Regions from separate parts of the Mesorhizobium sp. WSM1343 genome, predicted to be linked through region 3. Evidence: predicted binding sites of a transcription regulator. Region 3 holds the regulator's gene; each other region holds the start of a gene.

Region 1 (6,544 bases), 1.2 Mb from region 3:
GACATCGGGTCGCGTAGCTGGCACGCGCACGCCAAGATCAATCTTGCGCTGCATGTCACCGGCAGGCGACCTGACGGCTATCATCTGATCGAAAGCCTGGCGGTGTTCACGCGGTTTGGCGACAGGATCGAAATCGCGCCCACCGACAGCGATGAATTTACCGTGTCCGGCCGCTACGCCCCGGCCGTTCCTCTCGACGCCTGCAATCTGGTGCCTAGGGCGCGCGATGCCCTGCGACAGGCGGTCGGGCACGAGAGAACACCGCCGGTCGCTATCCGGCTGGAAAAGAACCTGCCGGTCGCCTCCGGCGTCGGCGGCGGTTCGAGCGACGCGGCGACCGTGCTGCGCGGGCTGGTGGAGACATGGGGCCTGGATATCGACGGCGCAGAGCTGGCGCGGATCGGCATTTCGCTCGGCGCCGATGTGCCGATGTGCCTGGCGGCAAAGCCCCTGGTCGCGCGCGGCATCGGAGATGAACTGTCGATGGTGCCGGATTTTTCGGCGCTTGGCCTGGTGCTGGTCAATCCGGGCACCCCGGTCTCGACGGCGGACGTCTTTGCGGCGCTTTCCCGGCGCGACAACGAGGCCTTGCCGCCGCTGCCGCGCAGCATCGATTTTCATAGCCTGCGCAACTGGCTGGAGATCACCCGCAACGATCTCGAGCCCGCCGCGCTGGCGATGCAGCCGGCTATCGGCAGGGCGCTTTCCTGGCTGAACAAGGCCGGATCGGGTTTTTCACGGATGTCCGGGTCCGGCGCCACCTGCTTCGGCCTGTTCGAGACCGGCAATGTCGCCAAGCGCGCCGCCGCCGAAATCCGCGGCCGCCAGCCCGACTGGTTCGTCGCGGCGACGCGCAGCATCGCATCGGAGGGATCTGATGGCCAGAATTGACGAGAGCCGCTCCTTCATTCCCGTGCGCATCGCGGTGCTGACCGTTTCAGATACGCGCAGCCTCGCCGACGACAAATCCGGCCAGACCCTGGCCGACCGCATCACCGAGGCCGGCCATATGCTGGCGGCCCGCGATATCGTCACCGACGATCGGGAAAAAATCCGCGACACGGTTCTGGCGTGGTCGCGGGACAAGAATATCGATGTCGTCATCACCACCGGCGGCACCGGTTTCACCGGGCGTGACGTGACGCCGGACGCGCTGGAGCCGATCTTCGAAAAGCGCATGGATGGCTTTTCGGAAGTGTTCCACCGGATCTCCTACGACAAGATCGGCACCTCGACGATCCAGAGCCGGGCGACCGGCGGCGTCGTCAACGCCACCTTCGTCTTCGTGCTGCCGGGTTCGCCGGGAGCCTGCAAGGATGCCTGGGACGGCATCCTGAAGGCACAGCTCGACTACCGGCATATGCCGTGCAACTTCGTCGAGATCATGCCGCGCCTGGACGAGCATTTGCGGCGCGGCAAATCAGCTCCGTAAAGCCGAGGCAAGCGTCGCTCTCAGCGGATGACCGGCTCGCCATGAAACCGCCGGCGCGACGGCGGCGAGACGCCGAAGCCGACTTCCATCATCAGTCGCGGCGTGCGTGCCGGCACGGTGCCCATATGGAAGCCAAAAGGGTCCTCGACGAAACCGAGACCGGCCTCGCCGGTCAGCGTCACCGGGCTCTGCTCGCCATAGACATCCAGGACCTGTTGCGCGGGGTGGCCAACCAGAAGCGTGAGCTGGTGCTTGAGGCTGCGGCGCTTGTGGCTGCCCCTGACATAGACATGCGGACCGGTGTCGGCGTCGACCGGCTTGAGGTAGAAGAAGAATTTCAGCATGCGCCAATCATCGAGGTCGAAATGATACTTGCCGAGCGAGGCGAGGTTCTTGTCGGCATCCGAAGCGGCACCGGTTGGAAAACTCCACCAGACGCGCGTCGTGATCAGTTTTGCCTGGCCGCCGAGATAGTGCGCGGCAATATCCAGAAGCAGCGGATCGCGCTGGATGGCAAGCGCCGCCGGGCAGTCGAGGATGCGCTCGAAAAAATGCCCGCTGAGCAGCGAGCGGCCAAGGCGTTTCTCGGCCTCGGCATGTTCCCCCGGCATGAATTCGAGACGGCGGTCGAAATTGCCGAAGCAAGGCGTGCGCCCGGCGAAGTCGGCGATCTCTTCATGGATATCAGGCGGCAGGACCAGGCCTGAGAACAGCCCGTCGGAGCGCAACGCATCGACGACCGCTCCCCGTTCGACACCGGCAAACATCGTATCCCCGGCATTGGCGACCGGGCGGGCGCGTTTTGCGCCCAGCCAATGCATGCGGCGTCCAGGCATTGTGCGCGCCAGCACGAACATCGGCAGCCAGGCGGGGTTTTCGCGCAGGTCCTTGAGATAGGTCGGAATGCGCACCGCGATGCGTCGCAACAGACTGCCGTCGCGCGCAATAGCCTCGAGACTGGCCGCGCCGGATGTGTCGGGGGTTGAAAGCTTCATTGGGTCCTCGGCTATGAGAGCACCACCGATGCCGCATCGGTGCTCGCCACTCGGCATGTCCCAAACCCAATTCCCGCTTGAACGGAAGCTAACCCCGCGTCAGATTTTGTGCAATGCACAATGGCCTGAGCAGCTGCAAAAAATCATGTCGAGGAGCGGCGTTCCTGCTTGGCGGGCGCCATCCAGATCTCGGCGTCGAGCCGCTTCGTTGCGAGGCCGCGGGCGATGGCCTCAGCACTGCCGGCACTCTTGGCCGCGGCCGCCGCCTGACGCTTGCTGATCAGCAATCCGTCGGCCAGGGCGCGGTTTCCCGAAAAGACCCGTGCCAGGAATGGCGTGCGGCTGGCCCGCGTGCGCGAAAACCGTGCCGCCATGGTCTGCCTGGCCGTATGCGCGACAACCTCATCGATCCAGCCCTCCACCAACCGCGCGCCCGGTTCCAGGAGCAGCAACCAGTCCCCCTTGGCCTGGCGGATGCCGGCAGCGACACCGCCGGTCACGTACTGACAGCCGGCATGCTCGGCCACACGATGCGTCTGGTCGGTGGAGCCTGTGTCGCAGACGATGACTTCACGCACCACGCCTTCGACCGCGCCGCCAATCAGCGAGGCGAGCGTGCGGGCGAGGCCCTCCTCGTCATTGCGGGTTTCGATGAGAACACTGAGCATCCTTAGCCGAATAGCGGAAAGCGCCGCACAGCGCCAGTTTTGCATCGCACCATAGAAAGTTCTTGCTTTGTTCTCATCGATGAAATAGGAATAATTTCATGAACAGAGCGATTCGACATAACACGGACAGTCCCTGGGAGCGGGCGAAAATGGAACAGATCGTGCGCGCCGACATTGCAGCTTTCGGAGCAGGAAGAGCCGAGATGGCCAATGCGATGGTCGAGCAGAGCGGCATGCGTGTCCGCCCGGACCGCAACCGCGGCAGGTCGGCCGGCATCAACCCGTCCGGCCGATTCGAGCCAGTCAGCCGGCACGTGTTCGACGATGGCTGGAATTCGCTGGAAGAACTGCCCCCCTTCAAGACCGAAGTGCAGGTCGAGAAGCCGCGCAGCATCATCACCCGCAACGAATCGCCCGACATTTCCTTCGACCGTTCCATCAACCCTTATCGCGGCTGCGAGCATGGCTGCGTCTATTGCTTTGCCCGCCCGACGCACGCGTTCATGGGCCTGTCGCCGGGTCTGGATTTCGAATCGAAGCTGTTCGCCAAACCTGATGCGGCGCGCTTGCTCGACAAGGAGCTTTCGAAGGACAGCTATCAGCCGCGCACCATCGCCATCGGCACCAACACCGACCCCTACCAGCCGATCGAGAAGCAGTACCGGATCATGCGCGAAATCCTCGAAGTGCTGGAAGCGCGCGGCCATCCGGTCGGCATCGTGACAAAGTCCGCCCTGGTGACGCGCGATATCGATATCCTGTCGCGCATGGCCGAACGCGGGCTCGCCAAGGTGGCGCTGTCGGTGACGACGCTCGACCGCATGCTGGCGCGCACCATGGAGCCGCGCGCGTCGACACCGATCAAGCGGCTGGAAGCGATCCGGCAGCTTTCGGATGCCGGCATTCCGGCGTCGGTCATGGTGGCGCCGATCATTCCGGGCCTGACCGATCCGGAGATGGAACGCATCCTCGATTCGGCAGGTGCGGCCGGCGCGCGCGAGGCGGGTTATGTGATCCTGCGGCTGCCGCTGGAAGTCAGCCCGATCTTCAAGGACTGGCTGCTGCGCCATTATCCCGACCGTTACCGCCATGTGATGTCGCTGGTCCGCTCCATGCGTGACGGCAAGGACTACGATTCGGAATGGGGCAAGCGCATGAAGGGCGCCGGTCCCTATGCCTGGCAGATCGGCCGGCGCTTCGAGATCACAGCCAAGCGGCTTGGTCTCAATGCCGAACGGCGCACGCTGCGGACCGATCAGTTCGTTGCCGCCGGGAAAGACCAGGTGCAACTGACGCTGCTTTGAAGAGACAATTCGTCGCGATGGTTTGATCCGTCGCGCACCAAGAATCCCGTCCGGCCTGCCCCGGCCTGCAGACGGTGCCCTCCCGGTCCGGCGCCCCACCCGACCCGGAGGGACTTGCGGAGAATCGGAGCCGATGCGAACCTCGCCGCAACATGGCTCGCGCGCGTTCTGATTCTCCGCCTCTCTTTGAGATCATCGAGAAGCCCGACTTCTCCTTCGAGACGAAGGCGATGGCGGAGGGGCTGTGGCCGGTCGCCGGGATGGACGAGGCAGGCCGCGGCCCCCTGGCCGGGCCGGTGGTCGCCGCAGCGGTGGTGCTCGATCCCGCCAACATTCCCGACGGCCTCGACGATTCCAAACGCCTCAGCCATTTGCAGCGTGAGGCCCTGTTCCTGCGCATTCTCGGCTCCGCACAGGCGGTCTCGATGGCCTCCATCAGCGCCGAGGGCATCGACGGCAGCAACATCCTCAAGGCAAGCCTGGAAGCCATGCGGCGCGCGCTGGTAGGGCTGTCGGTCCGGCCGAAGCTTGCGCTTGCCGATGGACGCGACGTGCCGCCGGGACTGCCTTGTGAAGGGCGCGCGCTGATCAAGGGCGACCAGCGTTCGCAGTCGATCGCCGCCGCCTCGATCGTTGCCAAGGTCATGCGCGACCGCATGATGTGCGGCTGCGGCAACCATCACGACCGCTACGGGTTCGAAGTCCATATGGGCTACGCCACGGTTCGTCATCGCACCGCGATCGAAGCGCATGGCCCGGTGGCGCGGCTGCACCGCGTGTCGTTTGCGCCATTCCGGCTGGGTGGGGCCGAGGTGGACGTGGTGGAAGAAGAGAGCTTCGCCGGGCTGGATTGAGCGACGACGACGACAAGCCAATCTCCCCCCTTGTGGGGGAGATGTCCGATAGGACAGAGGGGGCGCTGTCCCGCCGGCCTCTCAATCGATTGCAGTTATGCCCTCAGGCTTGTCCCGATAGACCGTAGGACAACAAAGGTTAGCGTTCCTTCACGCCCCCTCTGCCCTGCCGGGCATCTCCCCCACGAGGGTGGAGATCGGCAGCATTGGTATCAGCGCCACAACAAACAAGCCGCCAGGTTGCCCGGGCGGCTTTGATTGTACTGCGTGTGCCAACGCTCAGTTCAGCTTCGACTTCACGTCCGCGAGCGAAGCCTTGAACAGATCTGCACCGGCCTTGGCGTCGATCTTGCCGGCAAGCAGCGCGCGCGCTGCCTCGACGGCGATATCGACGGCGCTGGCGCGCACTTCGCTGATGGCATCACGCTCGGCCTGACCGATCTTCTGTTCGGCAAGCGCGGTGCGCCTGACGACATAGTCCTCGGTCTTCTTATGCGCGTCGGCGGCAAGCATGTCGGCTTCGCGCTTGGCGGCAGCGACGATGTCGGCGGCCTCCTGCTCGGCTTCCTTGCGCTTGCGCTGGTACTGGCCGAGCAGCTGCTGGGCCTCCTCGCGCAGCCGGCGCGCTTCGTCCAGTTCATTGCTGATCCTGGCGGCACGGGCGTCGAGCGCCTTGGCGATCATGCCAGGCACCTTGATGTAGACGGCAACGCCGAGGAAGATGATCAGGGCTATCGTGGCCCAGAGCGTCGCGAGAGATGTGTAATCCATGATGCGCTCCTCACCGGGCCACGGATTTGACCGCAGCCGCGATCTCGGCCTTGCTGGCCTTGCCGCCAACCAGAGCCTCGACGATCGCCGAAGCGGTGTCCTCGGCGATGCTGCCGACTTCCTTCATGGCATTGGCCTTGATGGAAGAAATGCGGGCTTCGGCTTCGCCAAGCTTCGCGTCGAGCGCAGCCTCGACCTTCTTGCGAGCGGTGTCGGCCTCGGCCTTGGCAGCGTCGTTGGCCTGCTGGCCGATCGCGTTGGCCTTGGTCTTGGCTTCCGCCAGTTCCTGCTCGTAGGCAGCAACGGCGGCGTCGGCCTCGCCCTTCAACCTGGCCGCCTGGTCGAGGTCCTGCGTGATGCGATCGTTGCGGACATCGATGATGCCGCCGACGCGCGGCATCACCACCCGCTTCAGGAAGAGATAGAACAGCCCGAAGGTGATCGCCAGCCACAGAAGCTGCGACGGGAACGTCGCCGGATCGAATGGCGGAAACGTGCCATGCGCTTCAGCAGGCACGCT
Region 2 (6,544 bases), 2.8 Mb from region 3:
CGTCTTCTGGCCGACGAAGCCGAACGCAAGGCCAAGCGTGACGCGCGTTATGCGGCACGCAAGCAGCGTACCGGCCGGACGCCTCCGGGCTTCTCCGCCCGCTAGCTCTCGGCTACGGAGCAATCTGCTTCGAGAACCAGGGTCGCCTCGCAGCGGCCCTGAACGTGTTTGTCCCATGCATGTCGCCCTGGTCCCGGCTCTGGGAGGACGACATGCGCAAACCAAGAGACCTACGCAAACCAAGAGACCCAAGCGTTACCGTCAGGCGGCGAACTTCAGCCCCATGATGCCGCAGACGATGAGCGCGATGCAGGCCAGCCTGATCGCGGTGGCCGGTTCGCCGAGCAGCCAGATGCCGAGCAGTGCCGTACCGACGGTGCCGATGCCGGTCCACACCGCATAGGCGGTGCCGACGGGCAGCGCCTTCAGCGCCAGGCCGAGCAGAGTGAGGCTGACGACCATCGAGGCAACGGTCAGCACGGTCGGCACCAGCTTCGAGAAGCCATCGGTGTATTTGAGGCCGATTGCCCAGCCGATCTCGAACAAGCCAGCGAAAAAGAGAAGAATCCACGACATCGACAACGCTCCATCAGAGCATCGGACCCGAAAGGTATTTCGGCGCCCGACGATCCGTCAAACAATGGCGGGTCGTCCCGTCCGGATTTGGGGAAGCGCGAGGTCGTCCCCGCCACGCCAATATAAGAATTTCGGGCGCTCGAGCAACAGCGACCGGCAACAAGTGTCGCCGGCCGTAATCTTATTGCGAAGTGGATCGCCGGACCTACTTGTCCTTGAGCTTCATCGCCTTGACCGGCGGCGCCTTCAGCGCCGGAGCCGGAGCGGGCTTCTTGGCGTCCTTCTTCGGCTTGCGGGCTTCCTTGCCTGCCTTCATCGCACCTTTAGCCATGATTCGTTCCTCCTGATGTGAGAAGCCAAGTGAAACAAGAGAACCGCCCGACCGCAAGGGGTTAGCGACTGTTGCCGCCGACAGCGGATCGCTTTCAACCGGTTTCTAGAGCAATTCACCGTTTCGCGGAAACAGTGAATTGCTCTAACTCTTTGTTTTGACGCAATTCCGGATGGAAAACCGCTTCACACTTTTCCTGGAATTGCTCTAATTTGCTCGTAAACCATGGCGGTCCGTGCCATGGTCATTTTCGCACTGCAGCATCGACCCGAGCTTCGCCGGGTGATCGTCAGGCAGGCCGTCAGGACGACAATGCGAATCCACATCGGCTGCGAGATGAGCTTCGACTTTCCGCAGGAAACGCCGCTCATCGCGATGCTGAATGTGCACTATTCGCGGGCCTCCGATCTCGAGCGGCCGGATTTCCTGATCTCCAATCCGCCGGTGCCGATCGAAAGCTATCGCGACAGTTTCGGCAATTGGTGCAACCGGCTTGTCGCGCCGCCCGGGCGCTTCACCTTCGGCACCGACGCGGTGATCCGCGACCCCGGCACCTTCGAGATGGGCGACCCGATGGCCTGGCAGCACGAGGTGCGCGACCTGCCGGCGGACACATTGCTGTTCCTGCTGCCCAGCCGTTTTTGCGAAAGCGACCTTCTGGCTGACGAGGCGTGGCGGCTGTTCGGCAACACGCCGCTGGGTATTCCGCGCGTGCAGGCGGTCTGCGACTTCGTCCACAGCCACATCGTCTTCAACTACGGCAATGCACGGCCGACGCGCACCGCGGCGGAAGCCTATCGTGAACAGAGCGGCGTGTGCCGCGACTACGCGCATCTCGCCGTCACCTTCTGCCGGGCGCTCAACATCCCAACACGCTATTGCACCGGCTACATCAGCGACATCGGTATGCCGAAGCCATGGGCAAGCATGGATTTCTGCGCCTGGATGGAAGTCTATCTCGGCGGCCGCTGGCATGTCTTCGACCCGCGCAACAATGCACCGCGCATCGGCCGCATCCTGATCGCCTCCGGCCGCGACGCCGCCGACGTGCCGCTGACCCATATTTTCGGCCCGGGAACGCTTGCCGGCTTCAAGGTGTGGACCAGCGAGATCATCGAGTAGTCGCCGTTTTCCATAGACCGATCTCTCATGGCCGCTGCCGTGGACGACCCGACATTCGCGCGGTGTGATGCCTGTGGAGCTTTAGCGGCCTGGCCGCTAGACTGCGCCTTGAACGAGGGCAAATGCCATGGCCGGGCACGGCGGCTCAAAAAAGGTGATCTACGCGGCGCTCGCCGGCAATCTCGCCATCGCGCTGACCAAGTTCGCCGCCGCCGCCTTTACCGGCAGTTCGGCGATGCTGTCGGAGGGCGTCCATTCGCTGGTCGATACCGGCAATGGCGGCCTGCTGCTCTACGGCATGCACCGCGCCGCTCGCCCGGCCGATCGCACGCATCCGCTCGGCCACGGCCGCGAACTCTACTTCTGGAGCTTCATCGTCGCGCTCCTCGTCTTCGCGCTGGGCGCCGGCGTGTCGTTCTACGAAGGCGTGGTCCATATCATGGCGCCGGAGCCGGTCGCCAACGCCAAAGTAAACTATATTGTTCTGGGCCTTTCCTTCCTGTTCGAAGGCAGTTCGTGGTGGGTGGCGCTGAAGGAGTTTCGCCGGCAGAAGGGCAGGCAAGGCTGGCTGCAGGCCGTGCAGTCGAGCAAGGATCCGAGCGTCTACACCGTGCTGTTCGAGGACAGTGCGGCACTTCTCGGCCTGATCGTCGCTTTCGCCGGCATATTGGCGGCGGAACTGCTGGAGATGCCGGAGCTCGACGGCGCCGCCTCTATCGGCATCGGGCTGATCCTTGGCGCAACCGCGATCTTCCTGGCCCGCGAAAGCAAGGGCCTGCTGATCGGCGAGCCGGCGTCGCCCGAGGTGCAGATGAAAGTGCTGGCGATCGTCCAGCAGGATCCGGCGGTGCAGCGGGCGAACGGCGTCCTGACCGTCCATATGGGGCCGACAGAGATCGTCGCCGGGCTCAGCATCGAGTTCGAGGACCATTTGACGGCGCCCGAGATCGAAGCTTGCGTCGAGCGCCTGGAGGCGCAGTTGAAGAAGGAAATGCCGGAGATCACACGGCTGTTCGTCAAGCCGCAGACGTCAGGCACCTGGGAGCAGCGACGCAGGCTGATCGATTCCGCATCCGATCCTGCCCTGGACTAAAACCGTGCCATTGCCTCACGGCCTTGCGCCGCTAGATTGAAGGGGCTTTGGAGGAACGAAGATGAGAATAGACGGCGGCTGTCATTGTGGCGCCATCACCTACGAGGCGGAGGTCGATCCGGAAAAGACCACGATCTGCCACTGCACGGATTGCCAGCAACTGACTGGCACGGCTTTTCGCCTTACGGTTCCGGCGCCGGAAAGCAACTATCGCATCACCAAGGGCACGCCGAAAATCTACATCAAGATCGTGGCGAGCGGCGCCAAGCGCACCCAGGCCTTTTGCGCCGACTGCGGTTCGCATCTCTACGCCACGTCTGTCGGAGATGGTCCGAAGGTCTATGGAATTCGCGTGGGGACCGCGCGGCAGCGCCAGGATTTGATCCCGACACAGCAGAAATGGCACCGCTCGGCGCTGCACTGGCTGCCTGAATTTCAGGGCTTGACCACGTTGGAGGAGCAGTAGCGCCGGTCCGGCACCGCGCCTCAATCGTCGCCTTCGACGACCCTCAGCCTGAGCTGCCCGGTTTTCGAATCGGCAACGCGCGCGCCGGTATCGACCTTGGCGGCGGGAGCCCGTGACGCGGCGTCTACGGCGGCATCGCCGTCGGGCTGCGCGCCGAATTCCAGCGCCTCGATCTTCTGGCCGCGCTTGGTGACTTTCGACGTCGAAACCAGTATGTCGTCGATGTCCTTGGCCGACTGGCCGAAATGCACCTGCAGCTTGCGCACCCGCTCATCGACACGTGCAACATCCTCCATCAGCCGGATGACCTCGCCCTGGATCAGGTGCGCCTGTTCGCGCATGCGGGCATCCTTGAGGATCGCCTGGATGACCTGGATCGACAGCATCAGCAGCGACGGCGAGACGATGACGACGCGCGCACGGTGCGCCTTGTGCACGATCGCCTCGAAATTCTCGTGGATCTCGGCGAACACCGATTCCGACGGCACGAACATGAAGGCAGTGTCCTGCGTCTCGCCCTGGATCAGGTATTTTTCCGAGATATCGCGGACATGGATCTCGATGTCGCGGCGGAAGGCCTGCGAAGCTGCCTTCTGCAGATCGGCGCCATCGGCGGCGCGGATGGCGTTCCAGGCTTCCAGCGGAAATTTTGCATCGATGGCCAGCGACGGCGCGCCATTCGGCATCTTCACCAGGCAGTCGGGCCGGCTGCCGTTCGACAGCGTCGCCTGGAACTCATAGGCACCGTGTGGCAGGCCGTCGGCAACGATCGCCTCCATGCGCGACTGGCCGAACGCGCCGCGCGTCTGCTTGTTCGAGAGGATCGCCTGCAATTGCACGACCTGGCCGGCGAGCGACTGGATGTTGCCTTGCGCGACGTCGATGACCGCCAGCCGTTCCTGCAATTTGGCCAGGCTCTCATGCGTGGATTTGGTCTGCTCGGTCATGGTCTGGCCGAGCCGGCCGGTCATAGCGTCGAGGCGTTGGCCGATCGATTGCGTCAGCTCCGCCTGCCGTGCGCCGAACACTTCCGCAATGGCGCCCATGCGGCCCTGCATTTCGGCCTGGCTTTGCAGAATGCCGGCCATCCGCACTTCCGCATCGCGGGCATGATCGGCGGCTTCCGCGGCCGCCACGGCGCGCGCCTTGGCCGACCGCCACAACGCAATGACCAGCGCCACGAACAGGGCCAGAAACAGCAAAACGCCGAAGGCCAGCGCATGGCCGAGCGTGATCGTTGTGGCGCCAAGCCGGGCGACAGGCTCCGAAAGGATGGTGCTCAAATCATTCATGTGGACAGCATAGACGATTCGCCGCGATAGCACAGATCAAAACGTGAACGCGCCTGATGCCAACCGGTTGACGCGTTTCGCTGGAGGTCTTAGGTGGAACGCCATGCCGATCAAGCCGCTCATCATCCTTCCCGACCCCATCCTGCGCCAGGTTTCCAAGCCCGTAGAGCGTGTCGACGCGCCTTTGCGCAAATTAGCCGATGACATGCTGGCGACCATGTATGATGCGCCGGGCATCGGGCTGGCGGCAATCCAGATCGGCGAGCCGCTGCGCTTGCTGGTGATCGATCTCGCCAAGGAAGACGAGACGCCGGCGCCGCATGTCTTCATCAATCCGGAAATCCTGGAGAGCGCCGACGCGCGCTCCGTCTATGAGGAAGGCTGCCTGTCGATCCCGGATTATTACGCCGAGGTCGAACGCCCCGCCGCCGTGCGGGTCAAATATCTCGACCGCGACGGCAAATTGCAGGAGATAGAGGCCGAGGGGTTGATGGCGACCTGCCTGCAACACGAGATCGACCACCTCAATGGCGTCCTGTTCATCGATCACATCTCGAAGCTGAAGCGCGACATGGTGGTAAAGAAATTCAAGAAGCTCGCCAGGGACAAGGCGCCGGGCAAGCTCGCGGGATAAGGTACGGGAGTCCCCTCCAGGCCTATTGTCGGCAGGATTGCCACCAAATGGAGATGCCGACGGTCGACATGCTGATCAGGGACATTCCTGAGCCTTTGAAGCGCGAGATCGAACTGGCGGCGCGCGAGGTCGGCCAGAGCGTCTCGGACAAGGCCATCGGCCTTCTGCGCAAAGGCATAGTTGCGGAGAGGCCGGCCCGAGAGGAGTCGAGCCTCTCGGCGTGGGCTGCAATTCGCTCGGCTTTCGTATCTGAAAGCGCAATTGGCGATGAATACGCGGAAATCATGGAGAAGATCGAAGCGGAAAGATGGCGCGACGGTCGTCCCGCGACTTCGACGGCCTTGACCTGAAGCTCGTAAACCCGTTTGAAGCGGATGCCTGAGCCGGCACACTGCGCGAGCAAGAAGACAGGATACCGGAAGAAAAAATGCCCCTTCGCGTCATCTTCATGGGTACGCCGGAGTTTTCGGTGCCGACCTTGCGCGCGATCGCCGAGGCTGGCCATGAGATATCAGTCGTCTATACCCAGCCGCCGCGCGCTGCCGGACGACGCGGGCTGGAGCTGACGCCGTCGCCGGTGCAGCGCGAGGCGGAGCGACTGGGCATCGAGGTGCGGACGCCGGTTTCGCTCAAAGGAGAGGCCGAACAGGCCGCTTTTCGCGCCTTGCAGGCCGATGTGGCGGTGGTCGTCGCCTATGGCTTGCTGCTGCCGAAGGCGGTTCTGGAGGCAACCCGGCTCGGCTGCGTCAACGGCCATGCGTCGCTTCTGCCGCGCTGGCGCGGCGCCGCCCCCATCCAGCGCGCCATCATGGCCGGTGACCTGGAAAGCGGCATGATGGTGATGCGCATGGAAGAGGGCCTGGACACCGGTCCGGTCGGGCTGGTTGAAAAGTGCGCCATCGAACCCGATATGACAGCCGGCGATCTGCATGATCGGTTGATGAGTGTCGGTGCTGCCTTGATGGTGGAAGCGCTGGCGCGGTTGGAAGGGAACACCCTGACATTCACCACACAAGCTGTGGATGGGGTG
Region 3 (6,544 bases):
CATTGCCGCTGCCTTGCCAATCGCCGCCCCGACTTCCCGGACGATGCCTGCGATGCGTATGTCCGGGCACAGCGTGTAGGAGGGCATCGCAACGGCGAAGCCGCTGCCGACCGCGCCCTTGGCGAGATGCGACCACAAGCTCTTGTCGGTCTCCAGCCAGTAACCGCCATGGATAATCACCACCAGTCCTTTGGGCGCGGCCTTGGGAAGGAAAAGATCGAGCCGATTGCGCGACCCGTCGCCATAGGCGATGTCGAGCCGTGCCCGGCTCTCTGCCGAGAGCGCATCGCGGAATGCTGCCGCTGGCTCCGCCCAGGCGGCTGGCCAACGGTCGCTGCCGGCGATGTTCGCGCCGTTGGCATAGGCATCATCCCAATCGACGATGTGACGTTCGAACATCTGCGCCCTCCCCCAAAACGGCATCGCTGTTGCGCTAGCAATGGCCAGCGCCACGCCATGCGTCAATGCTCCAGGGCAAAACATTTTAGGCTTGAAACAAATTTCGACTGGTGCGATCCTGCCCGTACGAACAGCCGACAATGGGAGGTCTGCTGTGCTGCCCTCACGTGCAGATGTTCACCCTTTCGGACGCGCATCTCCGAGCAGGCGTGATGGGCAGCACGAAGCCTCCTCAGAGCAGGACCTTAGGATCCACCACATCCAGCCAAGGCGCATTGCGCACTGGCCAGGCAGCAGACGGGAGAGCGGCGACATGCTTGGGCCTTCAGCGCATATCGACACGTTCACGCGCGATCACCTGCCGCCGCCGGAGCAATGGCCCGATATACTGCTCGACGGCTTCGACTATCCCGAACGCCTCAACGCCGGTGTCGAACTGACCGACCGGCTGGTCGAGAAGGGCCTCGGCGACCGCACAGCCCTGATCGGCAATGGCCGCCGCCGCACCTACAAGGAACTGTCCGACTGGACGAACAGGCTCGCCCACGCGCTGGTCGAGAATTATGGCGTCGAGCCCGGCAACCGGGTGCTGATCCGCTCGGCCAACAACCCCGCCATGGTCGCCTGCTGGCTGGCTGCCACCAAGGTCGGCGCCGTGGTCGTCAACACCATGCCTATGCTGCGCGCCGGCGAACTGGCCAAGATCGTCGACAAGGCGGAAATCACCGTCGCGCTCTGCGACACCAGGCTGATGGACGAGATGACCGCCTGCGCCAAGGACAGCACCTTCCTCAAACAGGTCATAGGCTTCGACGGCACCGCCAACCATGATGCCGAGCTCGATCGTGCCGCTCTCGACAAGCCGGTGACATTCACCGCCGTCAACACCGGCTGCGACGATGTCGCGCTGCTCGGCTTCACCTCGGGCACGACAGGCGTGCCGAAGGCGACGATGCATTTCCACCGCGACCTCCTGATCATCGCCGACGCCTATGCCCGCGAAATCCTGGAGGTGACGCCGGACGACATCTTCGTCGGCTCGCCGCCGCTGGCCTTCACCTTCGGCCTTGGCGGGCTCGCTATCTTTCCCCTGCGCTTCGGTGCGGCGGCGACGCTGCTGGAGCAGGCGACGCCACCCAACATGATCCACATCATCGAGACCTACAAAGCCACGATCTCCTTCACCGCACCGACTGGCTACCGCGCCATGCTGAAGGCCATGGATGAAGGTGCCGATTTGTCTTCGCTGCGGGTTGCCGTTTCAGCCGGCGAAACCTTGCCCGCTCCGGTTTTCGAAGAGTGGACGCAAAAGACCGGCAAGCCGATCCTCGACGGCATCGGCGCCACCGAAATGCTGCACATCTTCATCTCCAACCGCTTTGGCGACATGAAGCCCGCGTCGACCGGCAAGCCGGTCGGCGGCTACGAGGCGCGCATCGTCGACGACGAGATGCGCGAAGTACCGCGCGGCGCGACCGGCAGGCTGGCGGTGCGCGGCCCGACCGGCTGCCGCTACATGGCCGATATCAGGCAGAAGGACTACGTGCGCGACGGCTGGAACATCACCGGCGACACCTTCACGCAGGACGAGGACGGCTTCTTCCATTTCGCCGCGCGCTCCGACGATATGATCGTCAGCGCCGGCTACAACATTGCCGGCCCCGAGGTCGAGGCCGCACTTCTGTCACATCCCGACGTCGCCGAATGCGCGGTGATCGGCGCCGAGGACGCCGAGCGCGGCCAGATCGTCGAGGCGCATGTCGTGCTGGTGCAGGGCGTGGCGCCTGACGCATTGACCACCAAGCGCCTGCAGGACCATGTCAAGGCGACGATCGCGCCCTACAAATACCCGCGATCGGTGAAATTCATTGCTGCTTTGCCCAAGACCCAGACCGGCAAGATCCAGCGCTTCCGGCTGCGCACGGAGAAAGTCAATTGAGCGAGCCCTACGATCCGGCGTCCGAAGGCGCACAGATGTCGTTCAACGAGCGCATGTCGTACAGCGACTATCTGCACCTGGAGAAAGTGCTGGAGGCGCAGACGCCGCTCTCGTCGGCGCATGACGAGATGCTGTTCATCATCCAGCACCAGACCTCGGAACTGTGGATGAAGCTCGCTTTGCACGAGATTGGCGCCGCGATCCGCTCGATCCGCGCCGACCGGCTCGAGCCGAGCTTCAAGATGCTGTCGCGAGTCGCGCGCATCTTCGAGCAGCTGAACAATGCCTGGGATGTGCTGCGGACGATGACGCCCAGCGAATATACCGAGTTTCGCGACGCGCTCGGCCAGTCCTCGGGTTTTCAGTCCTGGCAGTATCGCGCCATCGAGTTCATGGCCGGCAACCGCAACCTGGCCATGCTCGGCCCTCACAAGCATCGGCCTGACCTTAGCGGAAAGCTGGAAGCCATCCTGGCCGAGCCATCGCTCTACGACGAGGCGCTGCTGCTTTTGGCGCGCAACGGATTCGACATCGGTGCCGATGCCAGGCGCACGGACTGGCGTGAGACGCGAACCGAGAATGAAGAGGTCCTGGTCGCCTGGCAGACTATCTACCGCGATCCGCAGCGCTACTGGATGTTCTACGAACTGGCCGAGAAGCTGGTCGACTTCGAGGATTATTTCCGCCGCTGGCGCTTCAACCACGTGACCACGGTGGAGCGCATCATCGGTCTGAAGCGCGGCACCGGCGGCACGTCGGGTGCTTCGTATCTGAAGAAAATGCTCGAGGTCGTGCTGTTTCCGGAGCTGTGGACGGTCCGCACTCGGCTCTGACATCATCGAAATGAGAACAGGCTCACCGAAGGGACGCTCTGTGGCGGAAAGCCTTCGCGAACAACCGGGGACTGACCATGAGTGGAATTCCTGATCTCGCCGCAGTCGAAGCGATGGATGCCACGGATCCGCTGCGGGCCATGCGCGACCGTTTCATTCTGCCGGAGGGGGTGATCTATCTCGACGGCAATTCACTGGGGGCAGCATCTCATGCCGTTTTCGGCGAGCTGCAGCAGGCGGCGACACAGGAATGGGCCCAAGATCTTATCCGAGCCTGGAACACGGCCGGATGGTTCGAGATGCCGATCGAACTCGGCGACCAACTCGGACGCCTGATAGGAGCCGCGGCCGGCCAGACCGTTGTCTGCGACACGACATCGACCAACATCTACAAGGTGCTGCACGCAGCGATGGAGATGCGGCCCGGCCGGTCAGCCATCGTCGCCGAAGGTGACAGTTTCCCCACCGACCTGTACATCGCCGAAGGCGTGGCCTCGACCCGGGATGGCGTCCTGCTGCGCCTCGCGGGTGTCGACGCGCCGACCATCGAAGAGCTGATCGACGAAAACGTCGCGGTGGTGCTGGTCAACCACGTCAATTACAAATCGGGTGAACTGCGCGACATGACGGCGCTGACGCGCAGGGCTCATGCGGCCGGAGCGCTGATCGTCTGGGATCTCTGCCACACCGCCGGCGCCCTGCCCGTCGAGCTCGATCAGGCAAATGCCGATTTCGCTGTCGGCTGCACGTACAAGTACCTCAACGGCGGTCCGGGCGCGCCGGCCTTCATCTATGCCGCACAGCGCCACCACGGCGATATCAGCCAGCCGCTCAGCGGCTGGTGGGGCCATGCGCGGCCCTTTGCCTTCGAACGGGGTTATGTTGCCGGCACCGGCATCCGCCGTTTTCTGTGCGGTACGCAACCGGTCCTGTCGATGCGGGCGCTCAAAGGCGCGCTTGCCATCTGGAGCGACGTCGACATGGCGGCATTGCGAAAGAAGAGCGTCGCGCAGACAGAACTGTTCATCCAGCTCGTCGAAGCCAAGTGCGGCGCCTACGGTCTCACGCTGGAGACCACCCGCGACGCGACCAGGCGCGGCAGCCAGGTGTCGTTCCTTCACGACCACGGCTATCAAATCATGCGGGCGCTGATCGAGCGCGGGGTGATCGGTGACTTCCGCGCACCGTCGACCATCCGTTTCGGCTTCACGCCGCTCTATGTCAGCTACAAGGATGTGTGGCTGGCGGTTGAGGTTCTGGAAGACATTCTGCGCACGGGTGCATGGAAGGACCAGCGTTTCGCCGTCAAGGAAGCCGTTACCTGACGCACCGATCCCGGCGATCCGCTGCCCTCACTGCCTGGCAAATGACGGAGAGCTGAATTTCCAGCCAAAATGCCCAACTGACGTTGGCGTTTTGGCTCCGTTTCGTTCACGGCCAACGAACGTCCCGAAGGTTGCAATCGCCCCTTGTCGAGGTCGATCGACAGATAATGCCAAGCTTTGGTAGAGGATAAGCCACAAGTCATTAACCATAACAATTTCAATGTGAGCAGGCGCATTGCCGAAGGTGGCGCCCGTCGATCGTAACCCGCTGGCAAGCGCCAAATAATTTCAGCAGCCTTAACAAATTCACTAAACTTTAAACGGTTGCAGAACACAACTGGAACAGATAGTGTTTGTTCTGGGTTTGTTTTTCGATTCTGGTTTCAGGGAACCTGGGGGCCGCCATGCTGACACGCAAGCAACATGAACTGCTGATGTTCATCCATGAACGCCTGAAGGAGAGCGGCATTCCGCCATCCTTCGACGAAATGAAGGAGGCGCTCGACCTTGCCTCCAAATCCGGGATTCATCGGCTGATCACGGCCCTTGAGGAGCGCGGCTTTATCCGCCGGCTGCCCAATCGGGCCCGCGCGCTGGAAGTGCTGCGGCTGCCGGACTCGATCGCGCCAGGCCTCAATGCGGCAAAGAAGTTTTCGCCAAGCGTCATCCAGGGCAGTCTTGGTCAGGGTGGTGCTCTTGGCCGGCAGATCAAGCCGGCGCCTTCGCGGATGCCTTCGCCCGGCAATGACGACGATGCGGTCTCTGCCGTTTCGATCCCGGTCATGGGTCGCATCGCCGCCGGCGTGCCGATCGATGCCATCCAGCATCAGACGCATTCGATTTCGGTGCCGCCGGACATGATCATGGGCGGCGCGCACTATGCGCTGGAGGTCAAGGGCGATTCGATGATCGAGGCCGGCATCTTCGACGGCGACACCGTCATCATCCGTAACGCCGATACGGCCAGCCCCGGCGAGATCATCGTGGCGCTGGTCGATGACGAGGAAGCGACGCTGAAGCGGTTCCGCCGCAAGGGCGCCTCGATTGCCCTCGAAGCCGCCAATCCAGCCTACGAGACACGGATTTTCGGGCCGGACAGGGTCAAGGTGCAAGGCAAGCTCGTCGGCCTGATCCGTCGCTACTGAGACGGCTGTGGGTTGACCACTGGCTTCTCGGGTTTCTTGAAGGGTGCCAGCCCCCTCGCCTCGCGAGAGTATTTGCGTTGCGTGTGCCAGGGCCGATATGGGCTGTCCACGGCGAAGCTGATTGTCGCCGGCGTGGTCGCCGATTGGCGATCGAAGAAGACCGCGGCACTGCCTTTGCGAGCCAGTTGCCGCTTGGTGATAACGAGAACCAGCGGGTTATGACAGGCGTCATAGGCGGTGGCGTCGTTGACGACGATCAGCTCGGCGAAGCCGCAGGCTTTCCAGGTGTCCTTGCGGTCCTCGACATAGGCAATGATCGCACCGGACATGTGCCTGGCCACGCAAACGCCTGAGGAGCAATAGAACGGCGATCCCGGCGGTAGCTCAACGGCATCCGCGACGTCGAATTGCCCATCGCTGTTGTCGAACACTTCCGGAACGACGATGGTTTCCGATGTCAGCGCGCGTTTCCAGTTGTCGACGGTGAATTCGTTCGGCCGTTGCCGGCTGACGGCAAGCTCACCGCCACCGATCGGCAACGCCACCAGCCGGGCGTCTTCCGAGATCAGCACATCGGGCGTGCGCGTATCCGAGACGGTCAGCAAGCCTGCCAACGCGAATGGCAGAGCCGCGAGCCGCAGCCATGTCGTCGCCATCGTCGCGATGACCAGGGCAATGGCCACCAGCAGGACCGACTGCTGCGAAATCAACCCGACCCCATCGACAGGCGAACGCTCGGAGATCCAGCCCGATATGGCGATCATCATCGTCAGGCCCTTGCCCATCAGGTAGAGAGCTGGCCAATCCAATCCGAAAGGCATCAGCAGCGCGCTGGCGACGGCCAGGAACATGACGACGGTGACGATCGGCATAACCGCGAGATTGGCGAACAGGCTGAGCGGC

Evidence for each region. The regulator LexA, encoded in region 3, represses DNA repair genes until DNA is damaged. The targets are predictions, from matches to a motif close to TGTTCNNNNTGTGTTCNG.
Region 1: AC0NIL_RS25810 (PA0069 family radical SAM protein) is a predicted target of LexA. The motif match lies at 3,153-3,170, and genes of this name have one in related genera.
Region 2: AC0NIL_RS03045 (DNA recombination protein RmuC) is a predicted target of LexA. The motif match lies at 4,913-4,930, and genes of this name have one in related genera.

The regions. Positions count from the first base shown of each region.
Region 1 covers NZ_CM148370.1:5,255,947-5,262,490, forward strand. The annotation lists gene AC0NIL_RS25790 (4-(cytidine 5'-diphospho)-2-C-methyl-D-erythritol kinase) at 1-891, shown strand, start outside; gene moaB (molybdenum cofactor biosynthesis protein B) at 878-1,432, shown strand; gene AC0NIL_RS25800 (hypothetical protein) at 1,453-2,427, opposite strand; gene AC0NIL_RS25805 (glycosyltransferase) at 2,571-3,095, opposite strand; gene AC0NIL_RS25810 (PA0069 family radical SAM protein) at 3,245-4,399, shown strand; gene AC0NIL_RS25815 (ribonuclease HII) at 4,552-5,253, shown strand; gene AC0NIL_RS25820 (F0F1 ATP synthase subunit B) at 5,533-6,024, opposite strand; gene AC0NIL_RS25825 (F0F1 ATP synthase subunit B) at 6,035-6,544, opposite strand, start outside.
Region 2 covers NZ_CM148370.1:644,729-651,272, forward strand. The annotation lists gene AC0NIL_RS03015 (DUF6481 family protein) at 1-105, shown strand, start outside; gene sugE (quaternary ammonium compound efflux SMR transporter SugE) at 262-576, opposite strand; gene AC0NIL_RS03025 (hypothetical protein) at 782-907, opposite strand; gene AC0NIL_RS03030 (transglutaminase-like domain-containing protein) at 1,220-2,029, shown strand; gene AC0NIL_RS03035 (cation diffusion facilitator family transporter) at 2,157-3,122, shown strand; gene AC0NIL_RS03040 (GFA family protein) at 3,184-3,588, shown strand; gene AC0NIL_RS03045 (DNA recombination protein RmuC) at 3,609-4,880, opposite strand; gene def (peptide deformylase) at 4,984-5,514, shown strand; gene AC0NIL_RS03055 (plasmid stabilization protein) at 5,562-5,864, shown strand; gene fmt (methionyl-tRNA formyltransferase) at 5,942-6,544, shown strand, end outside.
Region 3 covers NZ_CM148370.1:4,100,944-4,107,487, forward strand. The annotation lists gene AC0NIL_RS20030 (alpha/beta hydrolase) at 1-399, opposite strand, end outside; gene AC0NIL_RS20035 (AMP-binding protein) at 713-2,338, shown strand; gene kynA (tryptophan 2,3-dioxygenase) at 2,335-3,171, shown strand; gene kynU (kynureninase) at 3,249-4,496, shown strand; gene lexA (transcriptional repressor LexA) at 4,901-5,641, shown strand; gene AC0NIL_RS20055 (ComEC/Rec2 family competence protein) at 5,635-6,544, opposite strand, start outside.